4 regions of the Lentzea rhizosphaerae genome follow, and region 3 is predicted to be linked to each of the others. Evidence: riboswitches for the same ligand, from Rfam matches in the RefSeq annotation. Region 3 holds a riboswitch; each other region holds the start of a gene.
What was found. Region 3 has a riboswitch for cobalamin ahead of ACFOWZ_RS19655 (FecCD family ABC transporter permease). Riboswitches for the same ligand answer to the same signal wherever they lie in the genome.
Positions count from the first base shown of each region.

Region 1: it holds a riboswitch for cobalamin, as region 3 does, so the genes downstream of both, ACFOWZ_RS34445 (CbtB domain-containing protein) here and ACFOWZ_RS19655 (FecCD family ABC transporter permease) in region 3, are expected to answer to the same signal.
Region 2: it holds a riboswitch for cobalamin, as region 3 does, so the genes downstream of both, ACFOWZ_RS35540 (ribonucleoside-diphosphate reductase subunit alpha) here and ACFOWZ_RS19655 (FecCD family ABC transporter permease) in region 3, are expected to answer to the same signal.
Region 4: it holds a riboswitch for cobalamin, as region 3 does, so the genes downstream of both, cobN (cobaltochelatase subunit CobN) here and ACFOWZ_RS19655 (FecCD family ABC transporter permease) in region 3, are expected to answer to the same signal.

Region 1 is NZ_JBHRZI010000030.1:53,161-57,363, reverse strand. It holds gene ACFOWZ_RS34460 (HAD family hydrolase) at 1-142, shown strand, start outside; gene ACFOWZ_RS34455 (hypothetical protein) at 88-633, opposite strand; gene ACFOWZ_RS34450 (CbtA family protein) at 695-1,450, opposite strand; gene ACFOWZ_RS34445 (CbtB domain-containing protein) at 1,467-1,655, opposite strand; cobalamin riboswitch at 1,689-1,864, opposite strand; gene ACFOWZ_RS34440 ((2Fe-2S)-binding protein) at 1,913-2,563, opposite strand; gene ACFOWZ_RS34435 (phosphoribosyl-ATP diphosphatase) at 2,671-2,934, shown strand; gene hisG (ATP phosphoribosyltransferase) at 2,948-3,808, shown strand; gene ACFOWZ_RS34425 (antibiotic biosynthesis monooxygenase family protein) at 3,805-4,116, shown strand; gene ACFOWZ_RS34420 (phosphoribosyltransferase) at 4,077-4,203, opposite strand, start outside.
Region 2 is NZ_JBHRZI010000030.1:271,497-275,699, reverse strand. It holds gene ACFOWZ_RS35540 (ribonucleoside-diphosphate reductase subunit alpha) at 1-1,778, opposite strand, end outside; cobalamin riboswitch at 1,873-2,080, opposite strand; gene ACFOWZ_RS35535 (LysE/ArgO family amino acid transporter) at 2,278-2,826, opposite strand; gene ACFOWZ_RS35530 (LysR family transcriptional regulator ArgP) at 2,926-3,783, shown strand; gene ACFOWZ_RS35525 (hypothetical protein) at 3,801-3,944, shown strand; gene ACFOWZ_RS35520 (SDR family oxidoreductase) at 3,941-4,147, shown strand.
Region 3 is NZ_JBHRZI010000015.1:562,386-566,588, reverse strand. It holds gene ACFOWZ_RS19670 (putative T7SS-secreted protein) at 1-736, shown strand, start outside; gene ACFOWZ_RS19665 (hypothetical protein) at 818-1,345, shown strand; gene ACFOWZ_RS19660 (hypothetical protein) at 1,349-1,789, opposite strand; cobalamin riboswitch at 1,891-2,024, shown strand; gene ACFOWZ_RS19655 (FecCD family ABC transporter permease) at 2,060-3,082, shown strand; gene ACFOWZ_RS19650 (ABC transporter ATP-binding protein) at 3,082-3,822, shown strand; gene ACFOWZ_RS19645 (ABC transporter substrate-binding protein) at 3,819-4,203, shown strand, end outside.
Region 4 is NZ_JBHRZI010000027.1:146,832-151,034, forward strand. It holds gene cobN (cobaltochelatase subunit CobN) at 1-1,829, opposite strand, end outside; cobalamin riboswitch at 1,865-1,996, opposite strand; gene ACFOWZ_RS30555 (hypothetical protein) at 2,005-3,045, shown strand; gene ACFOWZ_RS30560 (precorrin-8X methylmutase) at 3,042-3,662, shown strand; gene ACFOWZ_RS30565 (precorrin-2 C(20)-methyltransferase) at 3,659-4,203, shown strand, end outside.

The DNA of each region.
Region 1 (4,203 bases), on a different contig from region 3:
GCCGTGCGACGTCGAGGTGACGGCGGGGGAGCGGCGGATCTTCCGCGACTCGCTGGTGGGTGTGGACCTGGACGTGCTGCGCGCCCTTCAATCCCGCACGGACTGCCAGCTCAGCAGGCCGTCGCGCACCTCAGGCACGTAGACCGCGACCCTGGCGAACCGGGCCCTGGCGGCCTCGACGTGTCCGCGCAGCGCCGGTTCGCCGGTCTCGAGCGAGTGGGCGACGTCGGCGAGCATGTCGTGGACGCTCTGCCACAGCGTCGATCCGAGATTGCCGTCGTCACGGCACCACTCGCGGACGCAGCCGGACTCCGGTCCCGGCCGTCCGTCGACGAACAGGTAGTCGCCCGTGCCGCTGGCCGCGATCGGGACGAACTCCTTCAGGAACGCCGACGACATCGTGCCGGCGGGATCGCGGTCGAGCTCGGGGTAGACGTCGTGCCGCAGCCTCGCCTGCTCCCGCACCGCCTCCCGCGCGGACAGCGGCGTGAACATCGTCGGGTACAGGTCAGGCGCACCGGCCAGGCGCCACCGTCCGATCGCGTCCTCGGGTGCCGAGATCTGCTCGAACGTCCGGGGAGCGTTGGTGCGCAACCAGTTGCGGATGCGTTGCCACGGCAGAAGATCGGTCATGCGCTTCATGCTGCCCGAGGCGCGGGATTGGGGTGGCCGCATCGGCGACCACCCCGCACCGTCAAGCGACAGCGGCCTTCTCCGCGGCCCTGGCCCGGCGCGTGGCCGGGTCGATCAGCAGGCCGAACACCACGCCGAGACCGACGTAGAGCGTGGCGAGCTGGGCGAGTGAGCTGAGGCGGAACTGCCACAGCACGTTCACCGGCATGTCCGCGGGGATCGTGTCCGGCGGCGCGGGGAACGCCACCAGCACCACCGCGACGGCCGCGGCCACCGCGAGCAGCACCGCGGTGACGCGCACCGGCTGCGGCTGCGCGCGCAGCCGTTCGGCCAGCAGGCTCGCTCCCCACACGATCACGAGGCCGGCCACCACCACACCCAGGTAGAGCGCGGTCCGGTAGTTCACCGTCTCCGGGTCGCCCACGGCGGGCGGGTTGGCCGGGTACTTCAGCCACGGCAGCAGTGCCACCGCGCCGAACACGGCGGCACCGAAGGCGAGGCTGCGGCTGAACGGCGTGCGGTCGACGAACCATCGCTTCGACAGCGCGTAGGCCGTGGCGAACACCAGGCCCACGGCGATGCCGACGATCACCACGCCGAGCATGCCGCCCACGACCTGGGCGCCGCGGCTGACCAGTGCTTCCTCGCCACCGTGCGAGTGGCCCTCGCCGGCTGCCGGTTCCCTGGCTTCTTCGACCGCCAGCGCGGCGCGGATCGGGATCTCGGTCACCAGCAGTTGCACGAGCGCGGAGGCGACACCGGCGATGCCGCCCGCCGCGATCCCCCGCAGTGCGAGAGACTTGTACGTCGTCGTCATGTGCGTGATCAGGAGATCAGTGGCACGGGACGCCGAGCGCGTGCCGGCCGTCGTGGAAGAACTCGTGCAGCAGCTCCGAGCTCGCACCGAGCGCGAGTCCGTTCTCCTGCAGGACCAGGTACGTGACGATCAGGCCGAGCAGGGCGGCGGCGAAGGCCCACTTGGGCACGCGGACGGCGGACAGATGTGCTGCGGGGCTCGTCATGACGGGCTCCTCCATACCTCGTGGAAGGTCAACTCTCCTTGCGGCGCCGCAGCCGGTCTCCTGACTCCCGGATCAACGCTGCCCCCGCGTCTTCCCAGCTCCTGCGTGGAACCAGTGACGTGCTCGGCGGGGATCGCTTCCCGGTCACAGTGGCGAGGACCGCGCCGGATTCTCACCGGCTTCCCGTCACTGCGGCGCGTGCACCGTAAGTTGATCGGCGGCACAAACACAACCGGCCATAAGAGTTGTCGTGTTCATCACTTCACGAGTGGGCAGTCTCCACACTTCCCACCTGCGGCTACCCGGTAGTAAAGGCAGCAGCTCCGACGCCGGAACGTGACCTCGCCGGGGAAGGGGATGAATTCTCCGGCCTGTTCGAACGGCGGCGCGCTCATCAGCCGTGCGCCGCGAAGTTCCGCTTCTTCGGCCGTGAGCATCTGTGCGCGCACAACCATTTTGAGCGCGCCCGCGATGTTCGACATGGCGTTGCCCCACAACAATCCGCGCGCCACGGGCGTGACCCTCTGGATCGCTTCCACCACGGGTTCGAGTGCCTCGGCGGCAGGCGGGCCCAGCCGCGGCTCGTCGATGCGGACGCTCAGGCCGTTCGCCGGGTCGTGGTGCCACCACAGGTTCTCCGGGCGCACGTCGATCGGGATGTTCGCCGCCGTGAGCGGGCTGAGCAGCCGCGCGGTGTAGCTGAGGAAGAACAGGCTCGCCGCGACGCGTGGCTCCTCCGCCCGGTAGCGGGTGGCGATGGCGTCGATGGTGGTCTTGAGCGCGGGGCCTTCCAGCAGTGCCGATCCGGGCAGCCACGTCTGGTCCGGGCGGCCCACGTCGAGGGCGAAGAACGGGTTGATTCCGCGCACCCGGCGCAGCGCTTCGAGCACTTCGGCGAACTCCGACACGAAGTTCACGCTACTGGGTGTCCATGCAGGACAGATCACGTCCACGGCCTGGGACAGATGTGACCGCGGTGTGGACGGGGGTGCGGGAGATGGGAGGATGTCACGTCGTGAAGACCTTCGACTCCCTGTTCGCCGAACTGACCGAACGAGCCGCCACCAAGCCGGCGGGTTCCGGCACCGTCGCAGCGCTCGAGGCCGGCGTCCATGCGCAGGGCAAGAAGGTCCTGGAGGAGGCGGGCGAGGTCTGGATCGCCGCCGAGTACGAGTCCGACGAGAAGCTCGCCGAAGAGATCTCGCAGCTGCTGTACCGCCTCCAGGTGATCATGCTGGGCCGCGGCCTGACCCTCGAAGACGTTTACAAGTACCTCTGACGGAGACTTCCACATGCTGCGCGTAGCAGTCCCGAACAAGGGGGCGCTCACCGAACGCGCCTCCGCCATGCTGACCGAGGCCGGATACCGCCAGCGGCACGAGTCGCGTGACCTGACCGTGCTGGACCTCAACAACGACGTCGAGTTCTTCTTCTTGCGTCCCAAGGACATCGCGATCTACGTGGCGTCCGGTGACCTCGACCTCGGCATCACCGGCCGCGACCTCGCCGCGGACTCCGGCGCCGACGACAACGGCTCGTCCGTCGAGGAGCTGCTGGCGCTGGGCTTCGGCGGGTCGACCTTCCGCTACGCCGGGCCCAAGGGCAAGGACTGGAAGGTCGAGGACCTGGAGGGCAAGCGCCTCGCCACGGCGTACCCGAAGCTCGTGAACCGCGACCTGAGGGCGCGGGGCATCAGTGCCAAGGTGATTCGCCTCGACGGCGCCGTCGAGATCTCGATCCAGCTCGGCGTGGCCGACCTGATCGCCGACGTCGTGGGGTCCGGCCGGACCCTGCGCCAGCACGACCTGGTGCCGTTCGGCGAACCGATCTGCGAGTCCGAGGCGGTGCTCGTGCACCGTGCTGGCTCCGAGCTGACCGCGGCCAAGAAGCAGCTGACGGCTCGCCTGCAGGGCGTCGTGTTCGCCCAGCAGTACCTGATGCTCGACTACGACTGCCCACGCTCGATCCTCGCCGACGCGGTCGCCCTGACGCCGGGTCTGGAGTCGCCGACGGTCGCGCCGCTGGCCGACGAGAACTGGGTGGCCGTGCGGGCGATGGTGTCGCGCAAGGACGCGAACCGCGTGATGGACGAGCTGGCCGCGATCGGTGCCAAGGCCGTGCTGGCCTCGGACATCAGGTTCTGCCGGCTGTGATCCTGGAGCAGGCGGTCCTGGACGTGGTGCCGGGCCGCGAGTCCGAGTTCGAGTGGGCGTTCGGCGAGGCGCGGGAGCTGATCTCCGCCTCGCCGGGCTTCCTCGGCCTCGAGCTGCTGCGGTGCCTGGAGACGTCGTCGCGCTACCTGCTGCTGGTGCGGTGGGAGTCGCTCGAGGCGCACACCGTGGGCTTCCGGCAGGGTCCGTCCTACGAGCGTTGGTCGTCGCTGCTGCACGAGTTCTACTCGCCGTTCCCGGTGGTGGAGCACTACTCGAGCGCGCTGAGCACCTCGGCGTCCGTCGTCTGATCGAACCGCTCGTACCAGCGGCTGACCGCGCCGAAATGTCGCGGGACCAGCACGGCCACCACGGGCGTCGAGAACGTGCTGAGCGAT
Region 2 (4,203 bases), on a different contig from region 3:
CGGACCTTCTCGCGGACCGCCGCCCAGTCCATCGTGGACTCGCGGTTCTGGTCGAGCTCGCCGGGACCGCGGTTCTGGGCCAGGATCCCGATGGAGTCGATCGGCAGGATCCCGTTGCTCCACAACGAACCCTCGAACGACCGGTACGCGCCGCGCTCCTGCGCCAGATCGGTGCTGGCGGAGATCGCGTAGTAGCTGATCTCCTCCGTGCTGCGGTCGGCGAACTCGACGGCCTCCGCGCTGGCCATCGGCGTGCCGAGCGTGAACAGTGCGTCCTGGAAGCCCATCAGACCCAGCCCCACCGGGCGGTGCTCGAGGTTGGAGTTCCGCGCCTCGGGGATCGTGTAGTAGTTCACGTCGATCACGTTGTCGAGCATGCGAACCGCGGTGCGCACGGTCTTTTCGAGCCGTGCGTGGTCGACGCCGTCGGCCGTGACGTGCCGCGCGAGGTTCACACTGCCGAGATTGCACACGGCGACCTCGTCGGTCGTGGTGTTCAGGGTGATCTCGGTGCAGAGGTTGCTGGAGTGCACGACACCGCTGTGCTGCTGCGGCGAACGCAGGTTGCACGGGTCCTTGAACGTGATCCACGGGTGGCCGGTCTCGAACAGCATGGTCAGCATGCGCCGCCACAGGTCGACGGCGGGGAGACGGCGGAAGACCTTGATCTCGCCGTTGTCGGCCTTCTCCTCGTACGCGCGGTACTTCCGTGCGAAGTCGTCGCCGAACGCGTCGTGCAGGTCCGGCACCTCGTCGGGCGAGAACAGCGTCCACTGGCCGTTCGCGCGCACCCGGCGGATGAACTCGTCCGGCACCCAGTTCGCGGTGTTCATGTCGTGGGTGCGGCGCCGCTCGTCGCCGGTGTTCTTGCGCAGGTCGAGGAACTCCTCGACGTCGATGTGCCAGGTTTCGAGGTACGCGCAGACCGCGCCCTTGCGACGCCCGCCCTGGTTGACCGCGACCGCGGTGTCGTTGGCAACCTTGAGGAACGGCACGACGCCCTGCGACTTGCCGTTGGTGCCCTTGATGTGCGCGCCGATCCCGCGCACCGGCGTCCAGTCGTTGCCCAGGCCGCCGGCGAACTTGCTGAGCAGCGCGTTGTTGCTGATGCCGTGGAAGATCCCGGCGAGGTCGTCCTCCACGGTGGTGAGGAAGCACGACGACAGCTGCGGGCGTGTCGTGCCCGAGTTGAACAGCGTCGGTGTCGAGCACATGAAGTCGAACGACGAGAGCAGCTCGTAGAACTCGATCGCACGGGCGTCGCGGTCGTCCTCCTCGAGCGCGAGGCCCATGGCGACGCGCAGGAAGAACGCCTGCGGCAGCTCGTAGCGGCGGCCGTCGTGATGCAGGAAGTAGCGGTCGTACAGCGTCTGCATGCCCAGGAACTGGAAGTTCAGGTCGCGTTCCGGCTTCAGCGCGGCGCCGAGACGAGCCAGGTCGAAGTCCGCGAGGCGCGGGTCGAGCTGGCCCAGCTCGATGCCGTGGCGGACGAACGCGGCGAAGTACGACGGGTAGCGCTCGGTCATCTCGGCGTGCGACAACGGCACTCCGCACGCCTCGGTGCGCAGCTTGTCCAGCAGCAACCGGGCGCTGACGTAGGAGTAGTCCGGGTCCTGCTCGACCATCGCGCGGGCGGCCATGATCGGCGCCAGCGCGAGCTCGGCGTCGGTGATGCCTTCGTACAGATTTCGCTTGGTCTCAGCCAGAACCGCCTCCGCCGACGCGTTGGGCAGGTCGGCACACGCTTCATGGATGACCACTGAAAGGCGGTCGGGCACGCTCTCTCCTCGCGAGCAAGGCTCGAAGGAATGCGCGCGCGCCACTGAGGGCACACAGCTGCCCTCCCTCGAGGCACCGTGTCGTGCGCGCAGGCTTGCGCGCACACCGGTGGCAGGTCTTCGGACTCGTGGGCGCCTTGCTCGCTCCTACCGGCCGTCGCTTCCCAGGGGTCACCCAGTGCTTCGTTGACGGCTTTCGTTCCCACTCACCGCTGCGGGGCAGTCCCGGACTCTCACCGGGTTCCCTCTTGCCTCATCGGCCCGGTGCTCCGGGCCGGTGAACCACCAGCGCGGCAGATACTACATGTGGTGGTGGGGCCTGAATCACCACCCAACATGGGCGTGTCGTGGTCTAGGGTGATCAACGTGGGTGATCTTCGGTCGCGCGTTGTCATCGGTGCTCTCGTCAGTGCGGGGCTTGCTTCGGCGTCCCTCTTCACCGGTGCCGCGGCGCCCGTGACAACAGGCGTCCTGGCCGTGTCGGCGGTGGCGGTGATGATCACCACCCGGCGATCAGGGCCACCCCGAGAGCGGTCATCACGGCGGCGATCAGGCCGTCCAGCACCCGCCACGCGCGGGGCTTCGCGAACAGAGGACTGAGCAGCCGGGCGCCGAACCCGAGCGCGACGAACCACGTGACGCTCGCGGTGACCGCGCCGACCCCGAACAGCCACCGTCCGGCCGCGATCGAGCCGAGCAGCAGCAGCGTGTCCAGGTAGACGTGCGGGTTGAGCCACGTCAGCGCGAGCGCAGTGAGCACGGGCCTGCCGGATCCCGTCGCCTGGACGTTCATCGACTGTGGTTTGAACGCCCGGCGCGCCGCGAGAAACCCGTACCCCAGCAGGAAAACGCCTCCGACGACCGCCGCGACCGTGATCGCCTGCGGGAAGGCCTTCACGACCGCGCCGAACCCGGCGACGCCGACCGCGACGAGGATCGCGTCCGACACGGCGCACACGGCGACGACCTTCGCGACGGCCTGGCGTCGAAGTCCTTGGCGCAGCACGAAAGCGTTCTGCGCGCCGATGGCGACGATCAGGGTCATCATGGTGCCGAAGCCGAGCAGCAGGTCAGTCACACCGTCGACGGTATTGACGCCGTCTTGATGAGACCAGCTAAAGATTCTTACGTACCATTAGCGCTCGTGATGGACCTCGACCTGGTGCGCACGCTGCTCGCGGTCGTCGACGCGGGCACGTTCGACGCAGCCGCGACCGCGTTGCACGTCACGCCTTCCGCTGTCTCCCAACGCATCAAGGCGCTGGAGCAGCGCACTGGCCGCGTGCTGCTGGTGCGCGCCCGTCCGGTGCGGCTGACGCCGTCGGGGGAGGTGATCGTCCGCTACGGTCGGCAACTGCTCGCCCTCGACCAGGACCTGGACGCCGCCCTGGGCTCGGACGCCGTGGTGCGGGTGCCGATCGCGGTGAACGCCGACTCGCTCGCCACGTGGTTCCTCCCCGCCCTGCAACGGGTCCCGTCGTCGTTGAAGATCTCGTTCGACCTGCACCGCGAGGACCAGGACCACACGACGGCGTTGCTGCGGCAAGGCCTGGTGATGGCAGCCGTGACGTCCTCCCGCGAGCCGGTCGCGGGCTGCTCGGTGCGCAGGCTCGGCCACATCCGTTACGCGGCAATGGCATCGCAGTCCTTTGTGGACCGGTTCGCCGATGGGCAGCCGAAGTCGTGGCTGCCGGACGCGCCGGTCGTGGTCTTCGACCGCAACGACGACCTCCAGGACCGTTTCGTGCGCACGCTGACCCGCGGCCGCGGCGCCTCGGAACACCGCCACTACGTGCCGTCGTCGGAGGTGTACGTGCGGGCGATCGTGGCGGGCCTGGGCTGGGGAATGGTGCCACCGCAGCAGCTGCAGGAGGGCCTGATCGACCTGGCACCGGGCCGCACGGTGTCCGTGCCGCTGTACTGGCAGCAGTGGAAGCTCGACTCGCCGGCCCTGAACGCCGTCGCCGAAGCGGTGGAAAAAGAGGCCGCCGTCGCGCTGAGGTAGGACTTGCGCTCGGTGACATGACCGGACGGGAGCTCGAGTTCGAGGACCGCTTCACGACACTGGACCGGTGGTACCCGCACTACCTGCCGCACTGGAGGTCCAGCGCGGCCACCGCCGCCCGCCTGACGCACGGCCCCGGCCTCACCCTGTGCGGGCGGTGACGTTGCAGACGGGCGGGATCCCCGAGTCGATCCCGGACGAGTTCCGCGCCTGGGTCGAACCGGACATCGTCGGCCAGACGCTGCTCGGTAGGGCCGCCACGCTGGACGACGTCGGCAGAGCGGCGGTGTTCGTGGCCTCCGACTGGGGCCGCACGATCACGGGAGCGCAGGTCAACATCACGTGCGGCGCGATCCTGAGCTGAACCTGTCGGCTTCCTGAACCCAGGAACCCCGCGACCGAGCCACGGCGTTGACCGAT
Region 3 (4,203 bases):
CGACGGCCTGGGCAGGTCCGTGACCAGCCTGGTGACGTTGATCCGAGCAGGGAACCCGCTCGACCCGTACAACGTGGCGCATCCCGGCGAGTACGCGGCCAACATGATGAAGCAGGCCTCGGGCATGGTGCACATGGTCACGCACCCGGCAGAGGCCGTGAAGGGCATCCTCAACTTCGAGGAGTGGAAGAAGGACCCGTTCGGCGCGGCGGGCCAGCTGGTCGGTGACATCGCGATCGGCATCGCGACGGACGGCGCCGGTCTGGCCGGCACGGCGGAGAAGGCGATTGCCCGCGAGGCGGCGGAGGCCGCCGCGCGGGAGGCGACCGAGCAGGCCGCCACCAGGCTCGGCAGGCACGTCGACGACGGCAGGCCGCCGTGGTTGCGGGAGGACTACGAGCCCTCGTCGCACACGGCGGAGTACAACCCGCACCACGGCGACGAACCGTTCGGTCCGCAGAAGACGGACCCGGACCAGCCCGACGCCCCCTCCGAGCACCGCGAGCCCGACTCGCCGGCGGAGGAACCGAAGCGCGAGCCGGACGAGCAACCCAGGGTCCGGGAACCGGAACACCTGCCGGAACCCGACAAGAGCGACTACTTCTACCTCAAGGACCTGGTCGGTCGGATCGAGAGCGGCCTGGGCGACCTCCGTCCCGACGAAGCGTTCAGGCAGCGGGAAGTGATGAACAGCTACCGGCAGCAGATGCGCGACATCATGGCCAAGCACGCCTGACGCACCCAGGAGTTCGTACCGATGCACCCCCAGCAACCGCCTATGCGTCCGCAGCACCCGATGCGTCCGCCGCAGCGACAGATGTCACCTCCCCAGCAGCCGGTGGAGGAGCTCCCCGAGTGGACGAAGGGCGGCGAGTTCCCGCCGGTGTCGCGGAACATCCCCCTCCACGGCAAGGATCCCGCCTCCGGCAAGGAACAGCTCTGGGTCGGCCGGGTCGTGTGGCAGGCCCGGACGGTGAAAGAGATCACGATGGCCGTCTACGGCCCGTTCGGCCGCAAGATGTCCACCGGCGAGTCCGTGTTCGACGCCCTGCTCAAGATCCGTGTCGAGCTGGAGGACCGGGAGCAGCACGATCCACCGTGGAAGGTCCTGGTGAAGGGCTCGCGGCGGGACGTGTGGCACGTCGGCCACAAGGTGTCCGTCTTTCCCGGCGACCGGGCGGAGGTGCTCGTCCCCGGCGAGAAGGCGACCGAGTCCGTCGACGTGCTCGCGATGCTCGGTCCTGACGACACACCGAAGTTCGGCCTCGTCGAGCACCAGATGGCGAACTGCATGGAGTACTTCCGCCGCTTCGAGCCGGAGTTCGGTGCGGGAGGTGTCCTCTGACGATCAGGCCAGCCACAGGACGAAGGAGATCAGCAGCATCCAGTGCTGGCCGGCGACCGCCGCGGCACGCCACCCCGGTGCGGCCAGGCGCGAGATCCAGAGGCTGAACGGCACGAACAGCAGCCCAACCACGAAGTAGACGAGCGGCAGCAGCCAGAGTCCGTCGGCGGTGCCACCCTGGGCCGCTGTGATGAAGAACGTGCCCATCACGCCGACCAGGAACATGCCGAGGTAGAACGCCGCGTTGCGGTGCCAGAGGAACACCGGCAGCGGCGTCACCGCGATCGCCCAGCCGGTCAGCGCCTGCGGCAGCACCTGGCACGACGCCGGCGTGCAAAAGGCCTGGTTCAGCGCGCCGGCGAGCTGCTGCTGCAGGACGAAGCCGCCCAGGATGCCGAGGAGGAGCGCGACGAACGCGATGAGGGCGATGGTGTTGTCGTCCACCTGAGACACCTTCGCCGTGCCGTACTCCTTCCGCAGTCGCTCACGCCGCTGTCGTCTTCGGTCGCCCAGGTCCATGTCTGTCAGACGCGTCTCCGCCCGATTTTGTGGAGTGGCTCGTGGGTTAGGGTGAGCTCGTCGTGCACGGGGGAAGTCCGGTCGAAGTCCGGCGCTGACCCGCAACGGTAGGTCCTCCACGAGGGCGAGCCCGAATACCCGCACACGGCTGAAGAGAACCTCCGACTCCTGCCGTGGACTGCGGGAAGGGACCAAGTGATCGGGAAGATCAGCGCGCTCGTCGGCGTGCTCGCCGTCAGCGTCGTCGCGGGCGTCTCCCTCGGACCTGTCTCCGTGCCGTTCGGCCTCACCCTGGAACTGCTGCACGCGGCCGTCACCGGCGGCACGATCCCGGCGGACCTCGCCGGGCAGTACCACATCGTCTGGGACATCCGGCTGCCCCGCGTGCTGCTCGCCGCGGTAGTCGGTGCCGGGCTGAGCGCGGTCGGCGTCGCGATCCAGGCGATGGTCCGCAACGCCCTCGCGGACCCGTACGTCCTCGGCATCTCGTCCGGCGCGAGCGTCGGTGCGACGGCGGTGGCGACGCTCGGTGTCCTCCAGGGGCTCGGTGTGTACGCGCTCTCGACCGGAGCTTTCCTGACCGGACTCGGTGCCACGGCGCTGGTCTACCTCACCGCGCGCACGAGCGGCGGGCTCACACCGTTGCGGCTGGTGCTGACCGGAACCGCGCTCGCGTACGGGTTCTCCGCCGTGGCGATGCTGCTGGTGTTCCAGGCACCGCACGGTGAGGCGGCCCGCAGCGCCATGTTCTGGTTGCTCGGCAGCCTCGGCGGAGCGAACTGGCAGTCGTTGCCCGTCGCCACGGTGGTGACCGCGGCCGGGATCGTCTACCTGATGTCCAGGGCGCGGCAGCTCAACGCGCTGGCGATGGGCGACGAGACCGCGACCACGCTCGGCGTGGCGGTCAACCGGTTCCGCACGCACCTGTTCGTCGTCACCGCGGGCATCACCGGCGTGCTGGTGGCGGTCAGCGGGGCCGTCGGGTTCGTCGGGCTGATGCTGCCGCACCTGACGCGCATGGTCGTCGGCGCCGACCACCGCAGGGTCCTGCCGCTCGCGCCTCTCGCCGGAGCGAGCTTCCTGGTGTGGGTGGACGTCGCCGCCCGGATGCTCGCGGCACCGGAGGAACTGCCGCTCGGCGTCATCACGGCCGCGATCGGGGTGCCGTGCTTCATCTTCCTCATGCGCCGCAGGGCCTACGTGTTCGGAGGACGCTGATGCGCGTCGAGGTCGACCAGGTCACCGTCCGCGGCATCGTCGAGGACATCACGCTGCACGCCGACAACGAGGTCGTCGGCATCGTCGGCCCGAACGGCAGCGGCAAGTCGACCACGCTGCGCTGCGTCTACCGCGCGCTGAAGCCGGACGCGGGCGCCGTGCTGATCGACGGCCAGAACGTCCACAAGCGACACGACCTCGCCCGCGATCTGGCCGCGCTCACGCAGGAGTCGCAGGTCGAGTTCGACTTCACGGTCAGCGAGGTCGTGGAGATGGGCAGGCTGCCGCACGACCGCGACCCAGTCCGCGACCGTCGGGTGGTCGCGGACGCACTGGCCACAGTGGACGTCGCCCACCTCGCCGAGCGCAGCTTCCTCAGCCTGTCCGGCGGCGAGCGCCAGCGCGTGCTGATCGCCAGGGCGATCGCCCAGGAGCCGAAGGTCCTCGTGCTGGACGAGCCGACGAACCACCTCGACATCCGTCACCAGCTCGAGGTGCTGTCCCTCGCCCGAGGCCTGGGCGTCACGGTGCTGACCGTCCTGCACGACCTGAACCTGGCCGCGTCCTTCTGCGACCGGCTCCACGTCCTCGACGAGGGACGTCTCGTGGCGGGCGGCACCCCGGAGGAAGTCCTGGTGCCCGAGCTGATCGCCAAGGTCTTCCACGTCACCGCACACGTCGTCACGCACCCCACCACGGGAGTTCCGCAACTCCTGTTCGACCAGGAGGTCACCCCTTGAGAACCGCACTCGTCACAGCCGCTCTGCTGCTCGTCTCCGGCTGTGGCGCCACGGTCGCGCAGGACGCCTCGAAGACCGACCCGGTCACCGTCACGAACTGCGGCCAGCAGGTCACGTTCGACGAGGTTCCGTCCAAAGTGGTCACGAACGACACCGGCATCACCGAGCTGATGTTCGCGCTGGGTCTCAAGGACCGCATGGCCGGGTACGTCGTGAACGGCGACAACACCGCCGACCTCAAGACCTCGCCGTGGAAGGCCGACTTCGACAGCACCCGCAAGCTCGCCGACAAGATCTCCAAGGAGGTCGTGCAGGGCGCCAACGCCGACCTCGTCTTCGCCGGCTGGAACTACGGTTTCAGCGAGAGCACCGGTTTCACAC
Region 4 (4,203 bases), on a different contig from region 3:
ATCTGCGCGCGGATCGCCGGCAGCTTCGCCGGGTCCATCGCGGAGATCGAGCCGTACTCGTCGAGCAGCTGCTCCAGCCGCGCGATGTCGCCGTAGCTGTCGGCCCGCGCCATCGGCGGCACCAGGTGGTCGACCAGCGTGGCGTGCGCGCGCCGCTTGGCCTGCGTGCCCTCGCCGGGGTCGTTGACGAGGAACGGGTAGACCAGCGGCAGGTCGCCCAGTGCCGCGTCCGTGCCGCAGGAGGCCGACATGCCGACGGTCTTGCCGGGCAGCCACTCCAGGTTGCCGTGCTTGCCGACGTGCACCACGGCGTCCGCGCCGAACTCGGACTCGATCCACCGGTACGCCGCGAGGTAGTGGTGCGACGGCGGCAGGTCGGGGTCGTGGTAGATCGCGATGGGGTTCTCGCCGAACCCTCGCGGCGGCTGCACGATCACGACGACGTTGTTGGACCGCAACGCGGCCAGCACGATCTCGCCGTCCTTCGACCTGCTGCGGTCGACGAAGAGCTCACCGGGCGCCTCGCCCCAGTGCTCCTGCATCGACTCGCGGAAGTCCTCCGGCAGCGTCTCGTAGAACTCCCGGTAGTCGGCAGCCGCGATGCGCACCGGGTTGCTCTCGAACTGCTCCTGCGTGAGCCAGTCCGCGTCCTGGCCACCGGCGGCGATCAGCGCGTGGATCAACGCGTCGCCGTCGAGCTCCTCGACACCGGGCAACGCGTCGCCGATGTCGTAGCCGTGCTCCTGCATCGCCTTGAGCAGCCGGACCGTGGACGCGGGCGTGTCGAGCCCGACCGCGTTGCCGATGCGCGAGTGCTTCGTCGGGTACGCCGACAGCATCACGGCGATCTTGCGGTTCTCCACCGGGATGTGGCGCAGCTTCCCGTGCCTGACCGCGATGCCCGCGACGCGCAGCGCCCGTTCCGGGTCGGCCACGTAGACCGTGAGGCCGTCGGAGTCGATCTCCTTGAAGGAGAACGGAACCGTGATGATCCGGCCGTCGAACTCGGGGATCGCGACCTGGGTCGCGGTGTCCAAAGGAGACAGTCCGTCGTCGTTCTCGTCCCACGACTCACGACTCGACGTGAGGCACAACCCCTGCAGGATCGGCACGTCCAACGCGGCCAGCGCACCCACGTCCCACGCGTCGTCGTCGCCACCGGCGGACGCCTTGGCGGGGTTCGTGCCACCAGCCGCGAGCACCGTGACGACCAGCGCGTCGGCCTGGCACAGCGTGTCCAGCAGCTCGGGCTCGGCGGTGCGCAGCGACGAGCAGTAGACGGGCAGCGGCTTGCCGCCCTTGGCCTCGATCGCGTCGCACAACGCGTGCACGAACGCCGTGTTCCCGGCCACGTGGTGCGCGCGGTAGTAGAGCACCGCGACCGTGGGGCCTTCTCCGGTCGTCTCCCGCTCCAGCACACCCCACGTGGGCGTGGCCGTGGGCGCCTCGAAGCCGTGCCCGGTCAGCAGGACGGTGTCGGACAGGAACTTGTGCAGCTCGGCCAGGTTCGCCGGCCCGCCGTGCGCCAGGTAGAGGTGCGCCTCGGCACACACGCCACCGGGCACCGTCGACAGCTCCATCAGCGCCGCGTCGGGCTGCTGCTCACCGCCGAGCACGACCACCGGCAGCCCGCTGGCCAGCAGCCAGTCGAGCCCTTCCTCCCACATCCGGCGCCCGCCGAGGATGCGCACGAGCACGAGCTCGACGTCCTGGGTCAGCCCGGGAAGGTCGTCCACGGTGGTGCGCGCCGGGTTGCCGAGCCGGTACTCGGCACCGCTCGCACGCGCCGACAGCAGGTCGGTGTCGGAGGTCGACAGCAGCAGGATCACGCAGGCTCCATCCCTCGTGGGGTCCTCGCCCCAGGTTGCGGGTGACAGGCGAAGCGGAGTTCCTGACTCCCAGCGTCCGCTGGTCACAGTGGCGGGACCGCGCCGGATTCACACCGGCTTCCTCCTGCGCTTCGTCGTTCGGGCTCACCCTAACCGGCGGGTTACAGTCCGACCTATGCGTAGTCACCCGGATGCCTGCCCCGGCGCCGTAGAGCTGCACCCCGCGGCCGACGGCGGGCTGGCGCGCATCCGGGTCCCCGGCGGCACGCTTTCCGCTGCTCAGTGGGACGTCGTGCGGGTCGCGGCACTGGAGCTCGGATCCGGCTCGCTGGAACTGACCTCGCGGGCGAACCTCCAGATCAGGGGCCTCGCGGACGGCGTGGAGCTGGGTGAACGGTTGCGTGCGGCGGGCCTGTTGCCGTCCGCGACGCACGAGCGGATCCGCAACATCATCGCGGCGCCACTGGAGGACAACCAGTCGCTGGTCGACGCGCTGGACGCGGCGTTGTGCGCGGACCCGCTGCTGGCCGCGCTGCCAGGGCGTTTTCTCGTCACGGTGGGGCACGCGGTGAGTGGTCTGGGCGGCGACTTCGGGCTGGTCGGAGAGGTGCTCCTGCTCGCCGGTACCGATACAGGTGTCCGAGTTCACGACCCCGTCGACGCCCTGCTGACCGCTGCCCGCCTCTTCCAGGGGATGCGCGGGACCGCCTGGCGCCTGTCCGAAGTGGACGGCGGTGTGCGAAAGATCACCGAGCACTTCGGTGTTTCCGACGCCCCGCGGATCACCCCGGCTGTGACGCCCGTCGCACCTTCGCCCACGACTCCCGGCGTGCCGTTGGGCCGCCTGGACGCGCACCAGCTCCCCGGCGTCCCGATCCGGCTGACGCCGTGGCGGAGCCTGGTCGTGCCTGCCGGAACCGACGTCTCGGGGCTGATCACGGATCCGGACTCGCCGTGGCACGGCGTCAGCGCCTGCACCGGGCGCCCCGGCTGCGCCAAGTCGCTCTCCGACGTACGCGCCGATGCGCGCGCTTGGGTTGACGCGTCCCACCACACACACGTGCCAGGCCGGGTACCCCCAATTTCAATTCTAGGGAGCAGGTCCGACACTCCCGGCCCGGTTCACTGGTCGGGCTGTGCACGCCGATGCGGTCGCCCCGCCGGCGATGTGATCGAGTTCGTCGCGACCGGCGACGGCTACGAGGAGATCAGGTGACGGAGTACATCAAGGACGGCGCGGAGATCTACCGCCAGTCCTTCGCCACCATTCGCGCGGAATCGGACCTCACCAGGTTCCCAGAGGACGTCGCGAAAGTCGTGGTCCGCATGATCCACGCGTGCGGCATGACCGACCTGCCGAACGACGTCGCTTTCTCCCCCGGCGTCGTCCGCAACGCTCGCGCGGCGCTCCAGGCAGGTGCGCCGATCCTGTGCGACGCCAACATGGTCGCGTCCGGCGTCACCCGCCGCCGCTTGCCCAAGGACAACGAAGTCCTTTGCCACCTCCAGGATCCGCGCACTCCCTCGCGAGCCAAGGAGATCGGCAACACCCGCAGCGCCGCCGCCCTGGAGCTGCTGCAGGACCGCTTCGAAGGTGCCGTGATCGCCATCGGCAACGCCCCGACCGCGCTGTTCCACCTGATCGACCTGATCGAGGCAGGAGCGCCCCGGCCGGCCGCGATCTTGGGCATCCCGGTCGGGTTCATCGGTGCCGCGGAGTCCAAAGAAGCTTTGGCCGCAACGGATCTGGAGCACCTCGTGGTGCACGGCCGGCGCGGCGGCAGTGCCATGACGGCGGCGGCCATCAACGCGATCGCGAGCGAGGAAGAATGACGGGCAAGCTCTACGGCGTCGGGCTGGGTCCCGGTGACCCGGAACTCGTGACGGTGAAGGCCGCACGGCTCATCGGGGAAGCCGACGTGATCGCGTTCCACAGCGCGCGGCACGGGCGCAGTGTCGCCAAAACCATTGCGGCACCGTACTTCCGCGACGGCCAGATCATGGAACAGCTCGTCTACCCGGTCACCACCGAGGACACCGACGACTACCAGGGCGAGATCGACGCGTTCTACGAAGAGGCCGCGGCCAAGCTCGCCGCGCACCTCGACGCCGGACGTGACGTCGTCGTCCTCGCCGCCGGAGACCCGTTCTTCTACGGCTCCTACATGCACATGCACAAGCGGCTCGCCGACCGCTACGAGTGGGAGGTCGTGCCCGGCGTCACGAGCGTCAGCGGTGCGAGTGCTGTTCTCGGCACCCCGCTGGTCGAGCGCGACGAGGTCCTCACCATCCTGCCCGGCACGCTGCCTCCCGCCGAGCTCGCGACCCGCCTGGCCGACACCGACTCGGCCGCGATCCTCAAGCTGGGCCGCAC